DNA from 2 places in the Mesorhizobium sp. B2-5-3 genome. Region 2 is predicted to be linked to the other one. Evidence: riboswitches for the same ligand, from Rfam matches in the RefSeq annotation. Region 2 holds a riboswitch; the other holds the start of a gene.

Region 1 (12,080 bases), on a different contig from region 2:
CCGAACCGCTCCAATAGGTGCCGATGTCGATCTGGTTGGAAGCCACCATCTGGTTCCAGTCGTTCTCCGAGCTCCAGAAGGTCTTGATCTGCGGCATTAGCGAGGTGAGCTTCGTCTTGACCGCGTCCATATCCTTGATGTCGTTGATGTTCTGGCCCGTCGCGATGGCGCCGAACTGCACCGCCTCGACGGCGTCGTCGCGGATGACGACGCGGCCCTTGTGGGCGGGGTTCCACATTTCGGCGATCGACGTCGGCGGCTTGTCGAAGGACTTTTCGTTGATGGCAAGGGCGGTCAGGCCCCACACCCACGGCACGCCATAGACCTTGCCGTCATGGTCGAGCATCGGCGAGCTCGCCTTGTCCTTGCTGATGTCGGCATAGTTGGGCAGCTTGGAGGTGTCGATCGGCTGGATCAGCTTTTCAGCCATTGCCTGGTCGTTGAAGGCGGCGTTGATCATGACGACGTCATAGAGGCCGGGATTGGTGCGGATCTTGGTCAGCATTTCCTGTTCGGAATTGAAGAAGTCGTTGACCACCTTATGGCCGGTCGCCTTCTCGAAGGCGGCGATCGCCCATGGCTCGTCGGCGCCGTAGCCCTTCCAGTTGAGCACGTGCACTTCATCGGCCTTGGCGGCAAAAGTAAGTGCGGAGGTGAAGACGGCCGTCGCCGTCAGCAGGGCAGTGAAGTCAGGCATGCGCATGTTCGTTCCTCTCTTTTGTTTGCCCGCTTCCCGGGCTTAGTCAGGCTGTCTGATGGGCCTTCCGGTTCTGGCCTCGCGCGCCGGTCGAGCCACCGTCGGCATGACTCAGGAAAGTCTGGATTTCCGCGTCTGTGGGCGCGGAGGAACCGCCATGGCGAGTGACCGAAATGGCCGCCGCCGCATTGGCGTAGCGCGCCGCCTCGAAAGGCGGCATGCCGCGCGCGAGCGCACTTACGAAGGCGCCAATATGAGTGTCGCCGGCGCCGTTGGTATCGACCGCCGCCACCTTGAAACCGGGAATGGTCCCGGCGGAACCGTCCGCCAGTCGGATATGGCAGCCCCTGGCGCCGCAGCGGATGACGACGCCGTCGGCCTTGGGACAATGATCGGCAAGCAATCGCGCCGCAAGGGCGTCGGCATCGCCCGGGCCGGCAATGTCGGCGGCTTCCGTCGTATTGCAGCTCAGCCAGGTCGTGCGGGCGAGCACCCGCGACAGGGTGGCGCGCGAAATGTCCGAAACGACCGGCGTCGGGTCGAAGACAAGTGGAATGTCCGCCGGCAGCGTCTCGATCCAGTCGGTGAGCGCGTCGCGGCTGCCGGGATAGCTCAGCGTATAGCCTGACGTGAACACCCAATCCTCGGTCGAGACCAGCACCGGAGCCATCATGTCGAGGCTGAGCACGCTCTCCGCCCCCGGCCACGACACGAAGGTGCGTTCGGCATCGCTGGAGATCATGGCGACGCAGTTGCCGCTATCCATCAGAGGCGAAGGCTGCGTCAGAATGTTGATATCTTCGACGGCGAAGGCGGCGCGCAGGAAGTCGCCATTGGGTCCGCTGCCGAGTTGGCCTGCGAATACCACCTTCATCCCGGTGCGGATTGCCGCGACCATCATGTTGAAACCGCCACCGGCGACCTGCGCATAGCTCGAAGCCGTCTTCTCCGTGCCCGGCGCCGGCAAGGCATCGATACGGTAGACATAGTCGACCACCGCGCTGCCGATATGGACGAGACGCGCGCTCATGCCGCCGCGTCCTTGCCGGGGCCGGCCTGCTCCAGGCGACTGTGCGAGGTCCGCGCCGCGACGAGATCGGCGGCGAGCGCACGAACGCCCGCCATGTCAAAGCCTTTGAGGCGGGCGATGCGGTCCTGCGGCAATCGTGAAAGGCCGGTGCAGGCGCCGGCCATGCCTGCGGCGATGGCGCCGATCGTGTCGGTGTCGCCGCCGAGATTGGCGCTGATGACCGCCGCTTGCCAAGCATCGCCGCCGGCGACCTCCAGCACAGCAAAAGCGGCCGGAACGGACTCCTGGCTGGCAACGCCGGTGCCGACCAGATCGGTGATCAGCCGGACCGCGTCTCGTGGCGCCTTGCCGCGGATCAGATCCTGCGCCCAGGCGACGCGCGCGGCGATGTCGCCGCCGGTCACCCAGTGGCCGTGTGTCGCCCCCCGCCTCGCCGCCGCGACGGCGCTGTCGGACGCGGCGCGCCAGTCGCCGCCGGCGATGCCGCGGCTGACGGCGGCCGCGACCGCCGCGGCGGAGGCAATGGCGATCGAGGTGTTGTGTGTCGCCCGGCAGGTTTCGGCCACCTTGTCGACGAGCGCATCCAGCGGCTCCGGCTGCATCATGATGCCGAGCGGCGCGATGCGCATGGCCGCGCCATTGGTGTCGCCGCCGCGCCCAGCCTCCTCGGCTGGCACGCCCTTGTTGATGGCGTCGATGGCGCGCTTGGTCGACGGTCCCAAAAGGTCGTAGCTGCCGCGCGCCTTGACCTCGCGCTCCCAGTCGAGCAGCGCGTTGACCCAGCGCGCATGGTCGAAGCGGTCGCCTGAGGCAACCAGGATGCGGCCGAGCAGCAGCGCCTGCTCGGTATCGTCGGTGATAGTCCCGGCCGGCAGCCCTTTCGACACCGGATGATCGGCAAAGGGCGAGACGAAATCCTCGACATGGCCGTAGAGTTCGGCGATGCGCTGAGGCGACAGAAGCTGCGTCGGCATGCCGAGCGCGTCGCCCAGCGCCCCGCCGACGAGCGCACCCATGGCGCGGTCCATCTCAAGCTCGTTCTCCGGCATCGCTCAGAACCTCATATGCAGCGCGAAATGGGCGGGATTGAGCAGGCTGGTGACATATTCGACCGGCCGCTCATCGGCCGCACGCGTCAGGCGACGGCCGCGCAGGAAGGGTGTGCCTTGCGGGCACCCGAGGATAGCGGCGTCATGGGCGTTCAACATCTCGATGTCGACCCACTCCTCGCCATGGTCGGGTACAAGCCCCGCTTCGCGTAGCGTCTGGTGCAGCGAGCCTTCGCGCAAGCCCCGCAGAGGCACGTCCTCCAGCTCTGGCGACAGTGGCAGGCGGCTGCGTTCGATGGAGATGGCATGGCCGTCGCTGGCATTGGTGCGGACCCGGTCGACGGCGATGAAGAGCGGACTTTCGACGCCTAACAGCACGGCAAGGTCGTGGTCTTCGATCACCTCCAGCCGCAGCGTCCGCGTTTCGGCGTTGGCGCCGGCATTGGCCAGCGCGCGCGACCAGCCGATCGCATCATCGACCGGCTTGCCGTCAAAGGTGACGAAGGAGCCGATACCGACCTTTGTGGTGATCAATCCGCGGCTGGAAAGTTCCTCCAAGCCTTTGCGCACCGTGTTGCGGCTGACGGAGAAACGCTGCACGAGTTCGTTTTCGCTTTGCAGACGGTCGCCGAAACCCAGCACGCCGGAGCGGATCTCGTATTCCAGAACGGTGGCGATCTGCTCGGGCTTGCCCGTGCCGGGAGACAGTTTGATCGCGCTCCGCTTCATATTCGTACCTGTATAGTGAACCTGTCTAGTCCTGTTTAATCTCTCCTCGTATAGCGGACTTGTCAATGGGACGGGTCATGTGCCCCGATGCACTGCTTTCGACGATCCGCCGGCCGCAGCGGCAACGAAGAAGGAATTTCCCCAGTGCTGGACGCGTCGCACCGTGTCGCGATCCTGCTGCGGTGACCCTACCGGCAGAAGAACGAAAGCCCGCTCCGGGAACCGGGGCGGGCCTTGGAGGAGGACAAGGGGTGGGACCTCTCCTCTTGCTTTCCACGGGGGGTGTGGACCGAAATCACCTTACGGGAGTTTCGCCAGAGGCCCGATCACAAGCCTGTTTGCCCGCATCACGATCCGGTGCGCACCGGCATCGACATTGGTCACGGGATCGCGATCAGCGACCAATGCATGTGCCCAAACAATGCATGTCGCCCAAAAGCGGCTCTCGCCTTGTGAGAACGACGTGCACGACGCGCTTTAGATGCGTCCGAGCACGACCAGAATAATGACGATCAGCAACACAAGCCCCAGCCCGCCGCCACCATAATAACCGGTTCCGTAGAACGGACCGCCGCCGAGGCCGCTGAAGCCGCCGAGCAGGGCGAGGATAAGGATGATGATAAGGATGGTTCCAAGACTCATGGCTTCCACTCCCGCAGGCACTTGCGCGCCGGTTCGGCACTTCTGGGTTGAGAATGTTGCTCACAGACAACGCTTTGAACGCGTTCGCGTTCCACCTAATGCATGACGTCGAGAAGGCGACGGCGCAATTCGTGCAGCAGTCCTGCCGCAATGGCGGGGCTTTCCGACCGGCCGACGCGCAGGATGCGATAAAGCTGAAGGAACGTGATTACGACGTAAACGGCGAGATTGTAGAAGGATAAAGCCGACAGCAAAAACAGGCGGTTGAGCGTCAAGATCGGATCCACTTCGACTTATCTCGATCTTGCATCGTCAGATCTGTGAGAGCGGATTTGCAATTCATGCTTGCATTTCTGGAACAAATAAGGAACAGTAGGAACCTAGCTGCCAAGGCGGATTAAAGTTTTGGGGGGACCAGCGATATGATGAGGTGGAAGGATGCGGGGCTCCTCGCCGCCGCGATCGCGCTGACAAGCCTTGCGCCCGACCGGTGGCCCTCAGCCGGGCTTGGCGCCGCTCTCGCCCGGAACACGCCTGCGCTCGCAGCCGAGAAGGATTATGCAACCTGCTTCGGCGAGGACATCGAGCCGGACAAGCGCATTGTTGCCTGCTCCGCGATTGCGGAGGACGCCGCAGAGCCAGCGCGCAGCCGCGCCACAGCCTATTTCCAAAGGGGCGTCGCTCTCGGCGACCAGAAGCAATACGACCGATCGATCGCCGACTACAGCGAGGCGATCGCGCTCGATCCGAACGACGCTTCCGCGTATCTCAACCGCGGCGCCGACTGGTTCAGCAATGGAGACGACGACCGTGCGATCGCGGACTTCAACATCGCCATCAGCCTGGAGCCGTCCTCCAGCGATGCCTACAGCAACCGTGGCCTCGCCTTCCTGCACAAGGGCAAGATCGACGCGGCCATCATCGATTTCCAACAGGCAATCGAGGCGGACCCTCAGAATGGCAAGGCGCATGCGGGCCTGGGCATCGCCTGGGACAGGATGGGCGACCCGAAACAGGCCCTGGCCGAGTATGACGAGGCGGTCCGTATCGATCCCAACAACATATTGGCCAATGTCAAACGCGGTATCGCCCGCGCCGCCGAGAGTGAGTTCGATCCCACTGTCACCGATGACGATGCTGAACAGGCGCCCGGCGAGGACTTATCCGCCGCCAAGGATACGACCAGCAATCGCGCAGCCGCAAAGACCTTGATCGAGCGTGCGGGGATGCGGCTGTCGAAATATGGCCTCGAAGGCGCGCTTCTCGATTTCGACAAGGCGATCAGCCTCGATCCCGACAATGCGGACGCCTATCTCGGGCGCAGCCGCGCAAGGACACTCAAGGGAGACAGCGCCGGAGCGGCGGCGGATTGCCTGCGCGCCATCGAGCTTGATCCGACGCGGGCAGGAAGCTGCGGCGCTCAGCTCGCCGCCGACCAAAGCAAGCCGGCACCGTTGCCGGACACCCAACAGCAAAAGCAGCGAGCCGTCGTTCCGGATATCACTGCTACCCAAGACACGCTGGCCGCAAGGGTTCTGGAGGCGACCGATCCGCGCGCCCTCGAAGCGATCCTTGGCGGCGATGCCTTCCTGGACATGGGCAAGTACGATCAGGCGATCGGCGCCTACAACAAAGCGATTGCGCTCGATCCGAACAACCGGTTCGCCTATTACGGCCGCGGCAAGGCCCAGGCCGCCAAACGCGTTTACGAGCAAGCGATCGCCGATTACGACACGGTCATCCAGCTCGCCCCCAATTTTGCTGCGGCTCATTCTCGCCGGGGCCTCGCCAAGATCACGTCAGGCGATGCCGAAGGCGCTCTTGCCGATTGCAGCCGGGCTTCAACACTCGATCCAAAAGCGCGCGACGCCTACTTCTGCATGGGCATGGCCTGGCACGCCAAGGGCGACGCGGGGCGCGCGATTGCCGCCTATTCGGTAGCCATCGAGATCGATCCGAAAGACGACGCCAGCCATTACGGGCGCGGCATGGCGCGTGCTGACAGGAAGGACTATGACGAGGCAATCGCCGACTTCGGCCAGGCGATCAAGCTCGATCCCGACAATCGCGATTACGCGGTCGCCCGCAAGGCGGCTGTGGCTGCGAAGGGACAGGGCGATATGGCGGCCGCCACGCTCGGCGCCGTCAGCTCGGCGGCGGCCACCGCCAGTTCAGCCGCCGGTTCGGCCGCACCGAGCGATACTGATTCGGCCGCCAAGGCGCTTTTCGCCAAGGGTCGGAGGCTGCATGAGAAAAATGACTATGACGGCGCCATAGCCCTGTATGGCAAGGCGATCGCACTGGTCCCGGCATTTCATGACGCCTATCTGGCCCGGGCCATGGCTTGGGAGGCCAAGAACGATTATGCTCATGCTGTTGCCGATTACACGCAGGCGATCGCGATCAATCCGAATATAGCCGAGACCTACTACAGTCGCGGCCAGAACCTCAGTTTCCAGGAAAACTACGACGGGGCGTTTGCCGACTTCGAAAAGGCCATCAATCTCAACCCCGCGGACGCAAGGGTCTATGCCGATCGAGGCCTCCTATGGATGGGAGGGCACGAGGACGTCGCCGCGCTGCACGATTTCGAAAAGGCCATCAGCCTCGATCACAAGAACCCCTTTGGCTATTTCGGTCGAGGCGTGATCCGAACCAGCAGAGCGGACTATGAAGGGGCCATCGCGGATTTCAGCCAGGCGATAAGGCTTAAGCCGGATTTCGCAACCGCCTACGAGGCGCGGAGCCGGGCGTGGGAAGCCAAGGGCAACCGCAAGCGTGCTCAGGCCGATCGCAAGAAGGCACTGAGCCTTGGGGTAGATTAGACGGGCTTTTCGGGAGGGCGCGGATTTTGCGTTGGAGTGGTTTGGGCGTAATGGCAGTCGCCGCTCTGTGCTTTATTGCGGTAAAGGTTTTGCCTTGGGCGCAGCTCTGACGAGGCTGACGAAAGGCAATCAGCTTGAGCAGCGCTGGCGCCCGATGCGGTTTGATCCCTACCCCAAATAGAAGTTACTGAAATAGTTGCCAAAATCCGGTTGCCGGGCAACGGGCTCGCCGTCCCCGTTCCGGAGGATGCCGGCGGCGAAGAGATAGGAACCGATCGCTTCCATCTTGGCCGGGTCCATGCTGCCTATGGCGCCGTTTCGCCGGCGCAGATAGTGCCCGTCGATCAGCGTCTTCAGCGAGGCGTGGATCAATGCCGGATTGGTCAGGGCGTCCTTGTTGGCGGCGATCAGCAGTGTGGCCGCTTCTTCGGGATGATCGACGGTGAACTGGTAGCCGCGCCGCGTTGCCCGTATGAAGCCCGACGCCAATTCCGGATTTGCACGCAGATACGCATCGCTAGAGGAGATCAGCGTGGTGTGCTCGTCGGGCACGCCGTAGTCGGCATAGACGAAGCTTCGCTGTTTAACGCCTTTCAGTTCTGCCTCGACGCCTTCCCAGGTCGAGACCTCCAACGTGAAGTCGACCGAACCGTTGGCCAGCGCCTCATAGGCGGACGTGCCGAGCGTCACCGTTTCGAAAGCCCCCTTGCCGCCGTCGTGACGGATGATGGTCGAGATCAGCGCGTTTTCCCAGGCACTGCCGAAACCGCCATAGGTCAGGCCGTCAAGATCCCTGGGGGTTTTGATCTCGTCACGCGCTGCATTGAACACCAGCCGTCCGGTTTCGGACTGCACCACGGCATAGACCGCCTTGAGATCGGCGCCGGCGGCTTTCTGGGTGAAGAGGCCGATGGAGCCGTTGATGCCGAAATCGGCAACGCGGTTGGCAACCAGCGTGCCTGCACCGGTATCGCTGTAGGGCAGGATGTCGACCTCGAGGCCGGCCTCGCTGTAAAACCCTTTGTCGCGAGCGACGAACAGGCCGATATGGTTGGTGTTGACCGTCCAGTCCAGCGCCACCGTTACTTTCCGGGCGGCCGCCTGGGCAAGAGATCGGCCTGGCCGGGCTATAAGGGGAAGGCCGGCAGCGGCAGTGAGCAGCAAGGCTTGCCGGCGCGTCAGGTCAGTCATGGTCCGTGTCCTTCTGGTGGCTCGGGTTGAGGAGGATGTCGAGGATCTCGGCTTCGAGGGTGCCGGCCTGCCGTGCAGCGCCGCCGGCCAGTTCGCGTGGACGCGGCAGCGGCACGGTGATCTCAGCGACGACGCGCGCCGGCCGCGCCGAAAGCACATAGATGCGGTCGGACAGGAACACAGCTTCGCGCACGTCGTGGGTGATCAGCAGCGCCGTCCAGCAGTGGCGCCGCCACATCTGTTCCAACCAGCGTTGCATGGCGGCGCGGGTCAGCGCATCGAGTGCGCCGAACGGCTCGTCGAGCAGCAGCATATCGCGTTCCTGCACCACGGTGCGCAGCAAGGCCGCGCGCTGGCGCATGCCGCCGGAAAGCTGCGCCGGAAAATGCCGTTCGAAACCGGCAAGCCCGAATTCCTCGAACAGCGGAGCAACGCGAGCGCGGGCAGCCTTGCGCCTGACACCTTGCACCTCAAGCCCGAGCGTGGCGTTGTCAAGAATGCGCCGCCAAGGCATCAACGCGTCGCGCTGCGGCATGAAAGCGAAATGCCGGCCGTGGTCATCGAGCGGCTTGCCGTCGAAGAATATCTCGCCCTCGCCGTGAAGCGCGCCGGTCAGAAACTGGAACAGCGTCGACTTGCCGGCGCCGGAGGGGCCCAGAATGGAGACGAATTCGCCGGCGCCGACGCTGAGCGAAATGTCGGCAAGCACGTCGAGTCCTTCGAAGGCCTTGCGCACATGTCGCAGTTCGAGCCGGTTCATCGCCACGGCCCCTTTCCTGCGGCCCGCCCGCCGGCGGTCCGTTCCCATGGCATGGCAAGGCGCTGGACCAGCATCGTCAGCCCGAACAGGACGAGCGTCAGCACGGCGCTGACGGCGACGGCGGCCAGCACCAGGTCCGGGCGGAAGTTGTTCTTGGCGTTGAGCATGTAGATGCCGAGGCCCTTCGCCGCGCCCGCATATTCGGCGAAGATGGCGCCCACGACAGCATAGGTGATCGAGATCCTGACACCGGCGAAGAAGTAGGGCAGCGCCGAGGGCAGCCGCGCCAGGACGAAGACACGCCAGCGCCCTGCCCCCATGGCGCGCAGCATTTGGCCGATCTCAGCCTCCGTCGCCTCATATCCTTCGGCCAAAGCCACCAACATCGGAAAGAAGGTGACCAGCGCCACCAGCATGATCTTGGGCATCAGCCCAAAGCCGAACCACAGCACCACCAGCGGTGCAATCGCCACCAGCGGCAAGGTCTGGCTGACCACGAAGACCGGAAAAAGGGCGCGCCGCAATGGCTGGGAGAAGTCGATCAATATCGACAGCGCAAAGGCACCGCCGAGCGAACAGGCAAAGCCTGCGAGCGTGGCACGGAGGGTTGGCACGGCGTTATCGGCCAGCGCGTGCCGGTTGAGCATTGCCTGAGCGAAGACGCGCGATGGCGCCGGGAGGATTGTCGGCTTGATGCCACCAAAGCGCGCATAGAGTTCCCACGCGGCTAGCAGCAGCCCCACCGAAAGCATCGCCGGAGCGGTTCTGGCGATGAGGTCCACGATCGGACGCGAAGGGGCGGACGGGGAGGACACGCAGGTACCCGGAGCGGATGGCGCGCGGCGCGCCGTCAGACGGCGGTGGGGCTGTTGGCCGAGACGGTGACGTCGAGCGTTACGTGGCCGGCACCCGGCCCGAAGCGGCAAAAGGCCTCGTTGAGTGCGGTAAAAATGGCGCCTGCGTCGCCGCGCAACTTTGTGCAGAAATGCTTGGAGCGCTCATATACGCCCGACTGCTTCAGGAAGTCGATGCAGCCATAGATCTCGTCCATGTGGTCGTCGGTGCCCATGACATAAAGCGAGAACTGCGCCGCCGCCGGCTGGCCGGTGGCGGCCACGCCGCGCACGGCGGCGATAGCGGCTTCCTTGCGCGGGCCGAGCGGCCCGGCAGGTCCGCCAAACGCGTCGGAGCGGCAGATCAGATCGTCCGGCTCGCCCGGGCAGCCGCGCGAGATGGCGGCCGAAAGCACGCAATGCTTGCCGCTGCGCGCTGCCGCCACGAACAGGTCGCGCATGGCAGGAAACAGCACCTCGGGCGGTCCGACCAGCAAGGTCGAGATATCGTCGGTCTCGATCCGCAGTCGATCACGATAAGGGTCCAGTGCCCCGAGCGCGCCAAGGATGACGCCGACAAAATCGCTGGACATGGGATATAGGGAAATCTGTGCGCCTGAAAACATCGCCCGCCTCGCTCCGCTGGTATTACCCAGATCAGCTTCTAGGGTCTGTGGGCTTGCCGCCCCCGTCTCAGCCCCGACCGTACGGAGCACCCCTGTGGATGGACGCGTTAAAGCACCAATCGGGCGGCTATGAAAGCTGTTTTTTCAGGACCATCGCCGGAAATGCATTGCGCCAGGCCTGATTTATGGGCGGTTCCGTCGGGCCCGGTCTTGAGGGAAATTTGTCCGGAACCTTAGCCACGACGAGTGGTTGTCCCTATAGTCGCAAACGCGACGAACTTCGTGGAAACGAGCGAAGACTTCACAGAAATGGAGACAAACCATGCTCATGAAAATCCTCGCAGCTTCGGCTCTTACCATTGGTCTCGCGACTTCGGCGATGGCGCAAAGTGCTGGCGGAAACGGCGCCAATAATGGGCCCGGCAGCGGCCAGTCGGTCACGGTCGACCCGAACACGCCGGCATCGCCGAACACGGTGGATCCTGGCACGACCGGCAGCACGACCGTCATGCCCGACGGCATGAATTCGAACGCGGACCGGAACTGTCCGGCCAGCCCACAAGGTGCTCAGCCGGATGCCAGCCACACCGCTCCGGGCACCGCTTCGCCGACCGTCAATGACAAGCATTGCGGCAAGTAGCCATTCGCCGAAACTGCTGGAGAACGCCACGGGGCGTCTGTTCCGTGGCGTTTCCGTCTCTTTATGTTTCACCCTCGCCGAACAGGCAGGCGCCTGAGACGTAAACCGCCATCGGCCTTCGTCTCGGTTCGGGCGCCGTCTACGATACAGCCTTTTCGCGAACCGGCAGCTTCCAGCCCGGCCTGACGAAATGACAGGTGTAGCCGTTCGGGTATTTCTGCAGATAGTCCTGATGCTCGGGTTCGGCTTCCCAGAACGCGCCGGCCGGAGCCACCTCGGTGACCACCTTGCCGGGCCACAGGCCCGAGGCGTCGACGTCGGCGATGGTGTCTTCGGCGACGCGCTTCTGCTCATCGCTGGTGTAGTAGATCGCCGAACGGTAGCTCATCCCCACATCGTTGCCCTGGCGGTTGCGTGTCGTCGGATCATGAATCTGGAAGAAGAACTCCAGCAGCGTACGGTAGCTCACCCTGGCGGGATCGAAATTGATCTCGATGGCTTCGGCATGGGTGCCGTGGTTTCGGTAGGTGGCATCAGGCACGTCGCCGCCGCTGTAGCCGACGCGCGTGGACAGGACGCCCGGGATGCGTCGGATCAGATCCTGCATGCCCCAGAAACAGCCGCCGGCAAGCACCGCGCGTTCGCTTGAAGTCGCCATATCAAATCTCCCCAAAGCAACTCCGGGGAAAGGTTGTAGCCGTTTCCGTCCGGAATTGCGCACGATAAAACTGGAGGCCCGGCGCTATGACAGCCGCTCCAGGATTTCCCATAGATGGGCATTGTCGTCGGCTTCGTCCAGTCGACGGGCGCGTCCTGCTGCCGATCACCACGGACGCGCGGCGTCACTCCCCAGGCCTGAACCTGCGCACCACGACCTCGAATACGATATCCGATATCCACATCGCGCAGACGCCGATGAGGAATGCGGCCGCCAGGGTCGTGGTGTCGTCATTGGCCATCGGCAGGCCCATGGCGCGGGAATACTGGACCACGGGCAGCGTCAGATAGGCGGCGGCTAGCGCGCCGCAGATCGGCGAGGCCACCATCTCGCGCGGTTT
Region 2 (12,080 bases):
CGAGCCACTCTTCCTCCAGTGCCGCCAGTGTCGCGCGCTCCTTGTCGAGGGCGGCGATGGTCTTCTGGAACGAGGCCGGATCGCGCTCGTAATAGGCCGGATCGGCGATGTTGTTCTCCAGCCGCGAGATCGAGGCTGTCACCGCCTCGATCTTCTTGGGCAGCGATTCCAGCGCGAATTTCTGCTTGAACGAGAGTTTTTTTGCCGGGGCTTTGGCGGTGGCGCTGTCCGCCTTCGCCGTCGGTACGTCGCTTGCATCCGCCTTCGCGCGCGCCTTGCGGTCGTCGAGCCTGGTGCCGCCGCGCTGCGCCAGCATGTCGGAATAGCCGCCGGCATATTCGACCCAGCGACCGCCGCCGTCCGGCGCGATCACGCTGGTCACGGTGCGGTCGAGGAAATCGCGGTCGTGGCTGACCAGGATGACCGTACCGGCAAAGCCGGCGACCAGTTCCTGCAGCAACTCCAGCGTTTCCATGTCGAGATCGTTGGTCGGCTCATCGAGCACCAGCAAGTTCGCCGGCCGGGCCAGCACGCGCGCAAGGATCAGCCGTGCCCGCTCGCCGCCCGACAGCTCGCGCACCGGCGTGCGTGCCTGCTCCGGCTTGAACAGGAAGTCCTTCATGTAGGAGACGACGTGGCGCTGCTCACCATTGATGACAAGGTTCTCGCCGCGCCCGTCGGTGAGATACTGAGCCAGCGTCTCCTGCGGATCGACCGCCTCGCGCTTCTGGTCGAGCGTGGCGATCTCCAGATTTGTGCCGAGCCGCACCGAACCGGCATCCGGCTGCAACTCCCCGGTCAGCATCTTCAGAAGCGTCGTCTTGCCGGCGCCGTTCGGCCCGACGAGGCCGATGCGGTCGCCGCGCTGGATGCGGGTCGAGAACCCCTTGACCACGGTGAGGTCGCCAAAGCTCTTCTCGATGTTCCTGGCCTCGATCACCAGCTTGCCGGATTCGGCGGTGTCGCTGGCCACCATGGTCGCGGTGCCTTCGGCGCCGCGATGGCCGCGAAAACGCTGGCGCATGGTCTGCAATTCGCCCAGGCGGCGCATGTTGCGCTTGCGCCGCGCCGTCACGCCATAGCGCAGCCAGTGTTCCTCGCGCACGATCTGGCGGCCGAGCTTGTGCTGTTCGCGCTCTTCTTCCTCAAGCACCTGGTCGCGCCATTCCTCGAAATGGCCGAAGCCCTTATCCAGCCGGCGCGTCTGGCCCCGGTCGAGCCACACGGTGGCGCGCGATACGCGCTCAAGGAAACGGCGGTCGTGCGAGATGACGATGAGGGCCGAGGAGGTGCGGACGAGTTCCTCTTCCAGCCATTCGATCACCGAGAGATCGAGGTGGTTGGTCGGCTCATCGAGCAGCAGGATATCAGGCTCGGGCGCCATGACGCGGGCAAGGGCGGCGCGCCTGGCCTCGCCGCCGGAGAGGTCGCCCGGCTGCTCCTCGCCCGAGAGGCCGAGGTGCTCCATCAGGTAGCTGGCGCGATAAGGATCGTCGGCGGGACCGAGGCCGGCCTCGACATAGGCGCGCACGGTTGCGAAGCCGTCCATGTCGGGCATTTGCGGCAGATAGCGGACGGTCGCCGATGGCTGGCGGAACACCTCGCCGTCCTGCGGCTCGATCAGGCCGGCGGCGATCTTGAGCAGCGTCGACTTGCCGGACCCGTTGCGGCCGACCAGCGCGATCTTGTCGCCGGCCGACGCAGCCAAGTCGGCGCCGTCGAGCAGGGGCGTGCCGCCGAAGGTCAGTTTTATTCCGTCGAGATTGAGAAGAGGCGGCGCCATGTCAGCTTTCTGGCAAGGGATAGGGATGGGCGAGCAGCAGCGCGCGGCCCGCTCCCAGCGCGATATCGAGCCTGCCCTTGACCTCGTTGGAGATGGTCAGCGACGAGCCGAACGCGACCTTGACGCGGTCAAGCGGCCATTTCGCACCGGCGACGGTCAGCCCTGCAAGCTCGGAAAAACCCAGGATCGAGAACAGGGTGCCGTCGGCATAGTCGAAGCGGGCCGTGCCGTGCGCCAGGGGCACGGCTTCCTGCGCGCCGCTGGTCAACAGCACCTTTGTCCCGGCCCCGGCCAGCCGCAGGGCGAGCGCCATGTGCAGGAAGGCATGGTCGGCGCGCTTGCCGCCGAAGGCGCCGGCGAGCACGAGGCTGGTAGCGCCGCGCTCCAGGGCGGCCGATATCGCGAGTTCTCCATCGGTGGCGTCTTTCTCTGCCGGAAAGGTCCGGCGCGGCACGGCGGCCAACTCATCCGGCAGGCCGGCGGGCACGGAGTCGAAATCGCCGACCCACAGTTCCGGCACAAGGCCGAGCGTGCTTGCATGGCCGATGCCGGCATCGGCGGCGATGACGCGGGTTCCCTCGACCTGACGGTCGAGCCGTGGCGTGCGGACGAGATCGCCGCCAAGCAGGATGGTGAATGTGCTCATATCGTGTGGCCCTTACCAGCCCGACAGCGGAAACGGAAGGCCGGCAAACAGCCACTTGCGCGGTTCACCGGCCGGGCCTATGTGTCGAGGCGCTCTAACGGGGTGCCGGACGCGATATTTCGCGGACCGGCTGAGAGGCAGTCTCGCCAACCCGCTGAACCTGATCCGGTTTGTACCGGCGGAGGGATTAGACGTTTCGGACAGTCCGACGCCTCAATTCCTTTAACCCGAACGAAGGAGGCGCCGATGCGCACGCTTTTATACGCCCTTGTCTCTGCAATGGTCGTGGTTCTGTCCGGGCCGGCCTTAGCCAAGGACAAGCTCACCGTCTACACTTATGAGAGCTTTACCGCCGACTGGGGCCCCGGCCCGGTGGTGAAGAAGGAATTCGAGGCCGAATGCGGCTGCGATGTCGACTTCGTCTCGGTTGCCGACGGCGTCGCGCTGCTCAACCGCGTCAAGCTGGAAGGGGCCGCGACCAAGGCCGACATCGTGCTTGGCCTCGACACCAATCTCACCGCCGATGCCAAGGCCACTGGCGTGTTTGCGCCGCATGGCGCCGTGACCGGGCTCAATGTGCCGGGCGGCTGGAACGACGACATCTTTGTCCCGTACGACTATGGCTATTTCGCCGTCGTCTATGACACGCAGAAGCTGAAGACGCCGCCCAAGAGCCTGAAGGAATTGGTCGAGGGCAGTGCCGACGACAAGATCGTTATCCAGGATCCGCGCACCTCGACGCCGGGCCTCGGCCTGCTGTTGTGGGTGAAGTCGGTCTATGGCGACAAGGCGCCGGAGGCCTGGGCCAAGCTCAAGGCGAAGGTCTTGACCGTGACGCCGGGCTGGAGCGAGGCCTACGGCCTGTTCACCAAGGGCGAGGCGCCGATGGTGCTGTCCTACACGACCTCGCCCGCCTACCACATGGTTGCCGAGAACACCGAGCGCTACCAGGCCGCTTCCTTCGAGGAGGGCGAGTATCTGCAGATCGAGGTCGCCGGCATCACCACGACGGGAGCCAAAAATCCGCTGGCGGAAAAGTTCATCGCCTTCATGACCGGGCCGAAATTCCAGGATGCCATCCCCGAGACCAACTGGATGTTCCCGGCCGGCAAGACCGACAAGCCGCTCAATCCGGCCTTCGACAGACTGGTCAAACCGACCAAAACCTTGCTGTTCAGTCCCGAGGAGGTCGCGGCCAACCGCAAGGCATGGGTGGATGAATGGCTGGCGGTGATGAGCAAGTAGTTTGGTCGTATGATCGGATGATGAGTGCTCTACAGCGCCCCCCACTGTCCTGCCGGACATCTCCCCCACGAGGGGGGAGATTGGCCGTCACGACGGCTTTCGCCAATTGGCGACGTCACAGGAGAGGGTGGAGCGCTGAAGCAGCCAATCTCTCCCCAAGTGGGGGAGATGTCCGGCAGGACAGAGGGGGGCGCGAAGGAACGCGACGCTCGCTAAAGGTCCTTTGGGTGGCGCAGCGTGCAGCGCGCGTCTGACCCCCGCATCTCCGCCGGTATCCTCGCGCTTGCGGCGATCGGGCTCCTGATCGGCGGCGCGTTTGCGGGTCTTCTTTTCGAAGGCGCGAACGATTTCTCCGGAGCCTGGGCAGCCTTCGATCCTTATCTCCTGCGCGTCGTGCGCTTTACGTTGTGGCAGGCGGCGCTTTCGACGCTGTTGTCGGTGGCGCCGGCCCTGTTCGTGGCTCGCGCGCTGTCGCGGCATCCGCGCTTTCCCGGCCGCGGCTTCATCCTCCAGCTCTTCGCCCTGCCGTTGGCGCTGCCGGGGATCGTGGCGGCGCTCGGCATCCTGGCGCTCTATGGCCGCGCCGGCTATTTCGCCGGCTTTCTTGGTGCCGTCGGCGGTTACAATTGGCCGGGCATCTATGGCCTCTCCGGCATCCTCGTTGCTCATGTCTTCTTCAACCTGCCGCTGGCCACGCGGCTGTTCCTCGAAGCGCTGCAAACCATCCAAGCCGACCAATGGCGGCTGGCGAGCCAGCTCGGCATGGGTGCCGCACCGGCTTTCCGGCTGATCGAGTGGCCGACACTGCGCGCCGCTCTGCCGGGCGTCGCCGGCCTGGTGTTCATGCTCTGCATCACATCCTTCACGATCGTGCTGACGCTGGGCGGTGGCCCCGGCGCGACGACGCTGGAGGTCGGCATCTACCAGGCTCTGCGTTTCAATTTCGATCCCGCGCGGGCGGTGGCGCTGACGCTGCTGCAGATCGCGCTGACCTTTGTCGTGGTGCTGGCGTTGACGCGGCTCGGCGCCAACACCACCGGTGACGCCAATCTGCCGGTGGCGCCGCGCCGCTACGTCTCGGCCGGCAGGACCGAGGCCGCGCTGAATGCCGCGCTCGTCGTGCTGGCCCTTTTGTTCGTCGCCGGGCCGATGACGGCGACGGTGATGTCAGGCCTCGGCGCCGACCTCGGTCGTCTCGCCGGCGAAGCGGCGGTGCGGCAGGCGACGCTGACCAGCGCCGTGCTGGCTTTCCTGTCGGCGCTGCTGTCGGTTGCGCTGTCGCTTTCGCTCACCATGGCGCGCCGCGTGCTGGCCCTGAAGCGCCGCTCCGGTCCGCGGACCGTGCTCGAACACGCCACCGACACCGGTGCCGGCTTCGTCCTGGTCGTGCCGCCCATCGTCATCGGCGCCGGCTGGTTCCTTCTGCTGCGCCATGTCGGCGATGTCTTTGCCATAGCCCCGGTCATGGTCGTCACTGTCAATGCAGTCATGGCGATGCCTTTCGCCATCCGTGCCATCCGCCCCGCCTATGAAGCGGCGAGCGAGCGCCATGAGCGGCTCTGCGCGCTTCTGGGAATAGCGGGCTGGGCCCGGTTGCGGCTGGTCGACTGGCCCTCGCTGCGACGGCCGCTGGCCACCGCCTTCGCGTTTGCCATGGCGCTGTCGCTTGGCGATCTCGGCGTCATCGCATTGTTCGGCAGTGATTCCGTGCAGACCTTGCCCTACCTTCTCCTGGCGCGCATGGGCAGCTACCGCACCGAGGACGCCGCCGGCCTGGCGCTGCTGCTCGGTCTGGTCTGCCTTGCGCTTGTGGTGGCGGCGAGCGGGCTGGGAAGGGGAGAACGAGACTGATGGCTGCGGGCGCCACCAATGGTGCGACAAGGGGAGCCGAGGTGCGGCTGGACACGGTCTCGTTCAGCTACGGCGACGCGCCGCTCGTTTTCGATGTCGATTTCGCCGCGTCGAAAATTACCGCCATCATGGGGCCGAGCGGCTCGGGCAAGTCGACGCTGCTCAATCTGGTGGCGGGCTTCGAGACGCCGCAGGCTGGCCGCGTGCTGATCGGCGGCGCCGATGTCGGCGCGGCGCCGCCTTCGGCGCGGCCGGTGTCGATGGTGTTCCAGGAAAACAATCTTTTTGCCCATCTTTCGGTCGAAGAGAATGTCGGGCTCGGCCGCTCGCCCTCGCTGCGGCTGACCGAGGCCGACCGCGCTGACATCGCGGAGGCGATCGCGCGCACCGGCCTCGCGGGCAAGGAAAGACGCCTGCCGCGCGAACTTTCGGGAGGCGAACGCCAGCGTGTCGCATTGGCGCGCGTGCTGGTTCGCAACCGCCCGGTGCTTCTTCTGGACGAGCCTTTCGCTTCACTCGGACCGGCCTTGCGCGACGACATGCTCGATCTTGTCGCCGACGTGCATGCCGAGCGGGGCATGACGCTGCTGTTCGTCACGCATCAGCCACAGGACGCACGCCGTATTTGTGAGGAGGTGGTGTTCCTCGACAACGGCATGGTTGCCGCCAAGGGCAAGGCGGATGATTTCTTTGCCGGGGCTGGTCCTGAAGTTTTCCGGCGCTATGTTGGCACAAGCGCCTGGGAGGCTGGATCACGAGATATTGCCCGGAAGCGGACATAATTTACGCTCAAACCGGCTCCTGGCGACGGGGCGATTGCTTGCCATGACAGAGGTAGTGTGGCTAGGTCCGCCCTGTACCGGTCCGGTGCAGGGCGTGATTTGCCTGCAGCATCCGCCGCGCGTTGGTATGGCGTGGATGCTGTAATGCTTTGATTTGCGCATGAGCCCTTGCGAGGATCGCCCCGATTTTCGCGGGCATGCGCCAGACCCGAAAGGAAGCCGTTCTGCCGACCGGCACGGAAAGACCAAGAGGGAAAATGCTGGCGCGCTTTCTGGCGCTGGCCGGCTTTGTCGTGGCCCTGGCAAGCTGCCAGATGTTCACACCTCCGGAAGTCCAGGAATCCGGCTTCCAGCCTTCCGACAAACCGATCACGGTCGACAATGTCGCGGCCAATAACAAATTGGCCGAACTGGCCAAGGCGCAGCATCCACGCATCCTGGCGACCTATGGCGGCGAATATTCCGATCCCAAGCTCGAGCGCATGGTCGCCAAGGTCGTAGGCAGCCTGACGGTGGTGTCGGCCAACCCGACCCAGACCTATCGTATCACCATCCTCAATTCGCCCAACGTCAATGCCTTCGCACTGCCGGGCGGCTACCTCTACGTCACGCGCGGCCTGCTGGCGCTGGCCAATGATTCGGCCGAGCTCGCCGCCGTCATCGCGCATGAGATGGGCCACGTCACCGCCAACCACGGCCTGCAGCGCCAGCAGCTCGAGGCCGAGGAGGGGCTCGCCACCAAGGTTGTTTCCGACGTGCTCGGCGACAGCCCGACCGCCAAGGCGGCGCTGATCCGCGGCAAGCTGAGACTGGCGCAGTTTTCGCGCAACCAGGAACTGGAGGCCGACGCCATCGGCATCAAGTCGATCGGCGAAGCCGGCTACGATCCTTACGCCGCCGGCCGCTTCTTGCAGTCCATGTCGGCCTACACCGATTTCCGCTCGATCAGCGGCGCCACCGACGCCAGCCTCGATTTCCTGGCAACGCATCCCAATACGCCGCAGCGTATCGACCTTGCGCAACGCCATGCCCGCCAGTTCGGCCCGCCGGGCGTCGGCACCCGCGATCGCGACGCCTTCCTCGCCGGCATAGACGGCCTGCTCTACGGCGACACGCCCGAAGAAGGCTATGTGCGCGGCGAGACCTTTCTGCATCCGGGCCTGGGCGTGTCCTTCTCGGTGCCGGAGGGCTTCATCATCGACAATTCGGCCGCCGCCGTGACGGCGACCGGGCCGGGCGACATCGCGATCCGCTTCGACGGCGTGTCGATCGACAAGAACCGTGCGCTGACCGACTATATCAGGAGCGGCTGGGTGGCCGGTCTCGACGATGCGAGCGTCAGGCAGGAAACGATCAACGGCAACGAGGCAGCGACGGCGCATGCCGGCGCCGAAGGCTGGCAGTTCGATATCGCGGTAATCCGCGCCGGCGGCCAAGTCTACCGGCTGCTGACGGCGGCACCGTCCGCCAGCACGTCGCTCGACACCGTGGCGCGTTCCGTCAGCGGCTCGTTCCGCATTCTGAGTGCCGCCGAAAAGGCGGCACTCAAGCCGCTGCATATCCGCGTGGTAACCGTCCAGCCGGGGCAGACGATGGGTTCGCTTTCGGCGCAGATGGTCGGCGTCGACCGCAAACTCGACCTGTTCCGGGTGCTCAACGCGCTGTCGCCGGGGGCTGCGGTTTCGGCCGGCGACAAGGTCAAGATCGTCACCGACAAATAGCCGATAGTCGGCGCTGACCCGCTCTCTCGTTTTTGGGACGAGAAACTTCTAGGTAGTTTTCCTGGAATGGATTTAGGCGGCGGTGGCGAGGAATTCCGGGTTCTGCTTCACCAGCGCCACTTTCAGCTTTTCCATGGCGCGGGCCTCGATCTGGCGCACGCGTTCCTTGGAAATGCCAAGCGTCTCGCCGAGCGCTTCGAGCGTCGCGCCCTCGTCGCTCAGCCGACGCTCCTCGATGATGCGCAGCTCACGCGCGTTGAGTGCGGCAAGCGCCGCCTTCAGCCATATCGAGCGGCGTTCGATATCGATGGTGTCGCTGACGACCTCGTCGGGCAAGGGATCGTCCGACACGAGGAAGTCCATCCGCTCGGTCGCGCCCCCATCGTCGGCAAGCGGGACATTGAGGGAGGAGTCGGGCGCCGAGAGCCGCGAATCCATCAGCGCGACATCGGCTTCGGAGACGCCGAGGGCCGCTGAAACCTCGCGGTACAGCGTCCTGTTCGACAGCGGCTCCGCGGCGCCGTTCGCCAGCCGGGCGCGCAGGCGCCGCAGGTTGAAGAACAGAGCCTTTTGCGCCGAGCTGGTGCCGCCGCGCACGATCGACCAATTGCGCAGGATGTAGTCCTGCATCGAGGCCCGGATCCACCAGGTCGCATAGGTCGAAAACCGCACTTCGCGCTCCGGCTCGAAACGGGCCGCGGCCTCGAGCAGGCCGACATGGCCCTCCTGGACCAGATCGCCAAGCGGCAGGCCGTAATGACGGAATTTGGAGGCCATGGAAATGACCAGGCGCATATGCGCCACGGTGATGCTGTGCAGCGCGTTCTGGTCGTTGTCCTTTTTCCAGCGCAGCGCCAGCCGCAACTCCTCGTCGCGTTCGAGATAGGGAGCCCTCATTGCCGCGCGGACCATGATCCGTCCTGCCGTGTCTTCCATCATGAGGCACTCCCTGGCTCTGGCGATACGGATGTCATTTCGAAACCCGGCAGCCGCTCGACTTGAAATGACGGCGTCCTGCCCTACAACGAACGCAAAACGTGCCATGCGCGGGAAAGGTTCCGCCGCCGGCGGCGCGGCGTGGAAGCTGCGCGAAAAAACTCCGGGCGGGTTCGAGGCACCGCCAGAAACGTCAGTGGTAGAATCCGATTCCGAATAATAGATGTTTTTGAAATCTCATTCCTTATTTTTTCAACTCACATCTGTCAATTTCCAGCGCTCACACCATGCCGGATATCAGGCCAGGACGGGATCACAGAAAAATGAAATGGCTCAAGTCGCTCATCGTCGCCGGAACTTTGCAGGTTCTGGCTGTTACCGCAGGCTATGCCGGCGCCAATCTCGACCAGATCAAGCAGGCCGGCGTCATCAAGGTCGGCACGGAGGGCACCTACGCACCCTTTACCTATCATGATGCCGGCGGAGCGCTGGTCGGCTTCGATGTCGAAATCGCCAAGGCGATCGGAGACAAGCTCGGCGTGAAGGTAGAGTTCCTCGAGGGCAAATGGGACGGGCTGATCGCGGGCCTCGATGCCAATCGCTATGACGCGGTCATCAACGAAGTCGGCATCACCGACGCCCGCAAGGCGAAATACGATTTCTCCGACCCCTACATCGCCTCCAAGGCAGTGCTGATCGTGCGCGGCGACAACACCGACATCAAGAGCTTCGCCGATCTCAAGGGCAAGAAGTCGGCGCAGTCGCTGACTTCGAATTTCGGCAAGCTGGCCGAGGCCAACGGCGCCGAACTGGTCGGTACCGACGGGTTCGACCAGTCGATCCAGCTGCTTTTGACCGGCCGCGCCGACGCAACCATCAATGACAGCCTGTCCTTCCTCGATTTCAAGAAGCACAAGCCGGATGCCAATGTGAAGATCGCGGCCCAGGAAGAGAACGCCGACTATTCCGGCGTCATCGTTCGCAAGGGCGATCCGGAACTGGTTGCCGCGATCAACAAGGCGCTGGCCGACATCAAGGCGGACGGCACCTATCAGAAGATCGCAGACAAGTATTTCGGACAGGACGTTTCGAAGTAATTTACGGCCGGGCCGTTGGCCCGCGCGACATCGCCCGGCGGCGGACCGTTTTGACGGCCCGCCGCCTTTCGCGTGATATACGGCAGTCGCAAGAAGGAGCCTTTCGTGCCGCACTGGCTGCAACTCATGCTGGAATCGCTGCCTTCGCTGCTATGGGCCGCGTTGATCTTCACCGTACCGCTGACGCTCCTGTCCTTTGTGCTTGGCTTGAGCGTCGGTCTCGGAACCGCGCTGATCCGGCTCTTCGGGCCAATGCCCCTGGTCGCGGTGGCGCGCTTCTACGTGTGGATATTCCGCGGCACGCCGCTCCTGGTGCAGCTGTTCCTGATCTTCTACGGCCTGCCCTCGGCCGGCATCCTGCTTGACGCGTTTCCCGCGGCGTTGATCGGCTTCACGCTCAATATCGGCGCCTATTCGTCGGAAATCGTTCGCGCGGCGATAGGCGCGGTGCCAAAGGGGCAATGGGAGGCGGCCTATTCGATCGGCATGACCTGGAGCCAGGCGATGCGCCGCACCATCTTGCCGCAGGCTGGGCGCGTGGCGGTGCCGCCGCTCTCCAACACCTTCATCTCGCTGGTCAAGGACACGTCGCTGGCGGCGGCAATAACCGTGCCGGAAATGTTCCAGGCCGCGCAGCGCATCGTCGCCACTACCTATGAGCCGCTGATCCTCTATGTCGAGGCGGCGATCCTCTATCTGGCGATGAGTTCGGTGCTGTCGGCCTTGCAGACGCGGCTGGAGGCGCGGCTCAATCGCTATGGCGGGTTCCTGGAGGCGCGCTCGTGATCGAGCTTGCCAACATCGAAAAGCGCTTCGGCGACAATCTCGTGCTGAAGGGCGTGACGGTTGCCATTGCCGAAGGCAGCGTCACCGCGCTGGTCGGTCCTTCGGGTGGTGGCAAAAGTACGCTGCTGCGCTGCATCAACCTGCTTGAGATCCCAACTTCGGGCACAGTGCGTATCGGCGATCAGGCGCTGGAGTTCCATCCGGGAGCGAAGGTGGCGGCCCGGGACATTCAGCGGCTGCGGCTGCAGACCGGCATGGTGTTCCAGAACTTCCAGCTGTTCCCGCATCGCACCGCGATTGAGAACGTCATGGAAGGGCTGGTGACGGTGCTGAAGTGGCCGCAGGCACGGGCGCGCGAACGGGCGCTCGCGCTGCTGGAAAAGGTCGGCATGGCGCACAAGGTCGATGCCTGGCCGGCAACGCTGTCGGGCGGCCAGCAGCAGCGGGTAGCGATCGCCCGGGCGCTGGCGCCGTCGCCAAAGGTGCTGCTATGCGACGAGCCGACCTCCGCGCTCGACCCGGAACTGGCGCAGGAAGTCGTCGACGTGCTCGGCCGGCTCGCCAGCGAGGGGACGACGATGGTGATGGCCACGCACGATCTGCGGCTTGCTTCAAAGATCGCTCGTGAGGTGGTGTTCCTCGAGGCCGGCATTGTCATCGAAAAGGGCCCCGCGGCGGTGCTGTTCGGCAATCCGGAGCGCGAACGGACAAGGCGATTCATCGCGACGCTAAAGCAGGAAATGGCGGAGAAGGAGGGTGGGGGAGAAGGCGGTAATTTCTCGGCGTAGGCCTGCGCTACCCTTGCCCCCTGCCGGGCATTTCTCCTCGTGAGCCGGCCTCAGGCACGGTGTTTCTATTTCGATGGACGGCCGTGTCCATGCGCTGCAATAGTGGGGCCGATGGTTCGCAACGTTGCTCTTGTTCTCGGTGGTGGCGGGGCCGCCGGAAATGCCTGGCTGATCGGCATCATCGCGGGCCTCGCCGAAGCTGGTGTCGATCTGACGGAGGCCGCCGATCTGGTGATCGGAACCTCGGCAGGCGCCAATGCGGCAGTGCAGGTGCGCAGCGGCATACCGCCGGGCGAACTGTTGGCCGCGGTGCTGTCCCCGCTGCCGGTTCAACCGGCCGGACAGAGCCGCCAGCAACCGCCGTTCGCTTCGATGGATAGTGTGTTCGAGCGGATGCGTGCCATCTCCGCCGCCGCTATCTCGGCAGCCGATCTGCAACGGGCGA

The links. A riboswitch is a leader RNA that binds a small molecule or an ion and turns the genes downstream of it on or off. The one in region 2 is predicted to bind thiamine pyrophosphate.
Region 1: another riboswitch for thiamine pyrophosphate. It lies ahead of FJ867_RS15435 (YkoF family thiamine/hydroxymethylpyrimidine-binding protein); the one in region 2 lies ahead of thiB (thiamine ABC transporter substrate binding subunit).

What each region holds. Positions count from the first base shown of each region.
Region 1 covers NZ_VFUS01000006.1:57,307-69,386, forward strand. The annotation lists gene FJ867_RS15385 (ABC transporter substrate-binding protein) at 1-703, opposite strand, end outside; gene FJ867_RS15390 (PfkB family carbohydrate kinase) at 744-1,727, opposite strand; gene FJ867_RS15395 (ADP-ribosylglycohydrolase family protein) at 1,724-2,776, opposite strand; gene FJ867_RS15400 (GntR family transcriptional regulator) at 2,780-3,505, opposite strand; gene FJ867_RS15405 (DUF3309 family protein) at 3,983-4,147, opposite strand; gene FJ867_RS28990 (hypothetical protein) at 4,243-4,422, opposite strand; gene FJ867_RS15415 (tetratricopeptide repeat protein) at 4,570-6,972, shown strand; gene FJ867_RS15420 (ABC transporter substrate-binding protein) at 7,141-8,163, opposite strand; gene FJ867_RS15425 (ABC transporter ATP-binding protein) at 8,156-8,923, opposite strand; gene FJ867_RS15430 (ABC transporter permease) at 8,920-9,675, opposite strand; gene FJ867_RS15435 (YkoF family thiamine/hydroxymethylpyrimidine-binding protein) at 9,774-10,382, opposite strand; TPP riboswitch at 10,373-10,486, opposite strand; gene FJ867_RS15440 (hypothetical protein) at 10,705-11,022, shown strand; gene msrA (peptide-methionine (S)-S-oxide reductase MsrA) at 11,162-11,680, opposite strand; gene FJ867_RS15450 (hypothetical protein) at 11,865-12,080, opposite strand, start outside.
Region 2 covers NZ_VFUS01000001.1:155,375-167,454, reverse strand. The annotation lists gene FJ867_RS00860 (ABC-F family ATP-binding cassette domain-containing protein) at 1-1,783, opposite strand, end outside; gene FJ867_RS00855 (thiamine diphosphokinase) at 1,785-2,429, opposite strand; TPP riboswitch at 2,518-2,633, shown strand; gene thiB (thiamine ABC transporter substrate binding subunit) at 2,676-3,674, shown strand; gene thiP (thiamine/thiamine pyrophosphate ABC transporter permease) at 3,912-5,525, shown strand; gene thiQ (thiamine ABC transporter ATP-binding protein) at 5,525-6,307, shown strand; gene FJ867_RS00830 (M48 family metalloprotease) at 6,565-8,028, shown strand; gene FJ867_RS00825 (RNA polymerase factor sigma-32) at 8,101-8,967, opposite strand; gene FJ867_RS00820 (amino acid ABC transporter substrate-binding protein) at 9,288-10,061, shown strand; gene FJ867_RS00815 (ABC transporter permease subunit) at 10,167-10,847, shown strand; gene FJ867_RS00810 (amino acid ABC transporter ATP-binding protein) at 10,844-11,635, shown strand; gene FJ867_RS00805 (patatin-like phospholipase family protein) at 11,747-12,080, shown strand, end outside.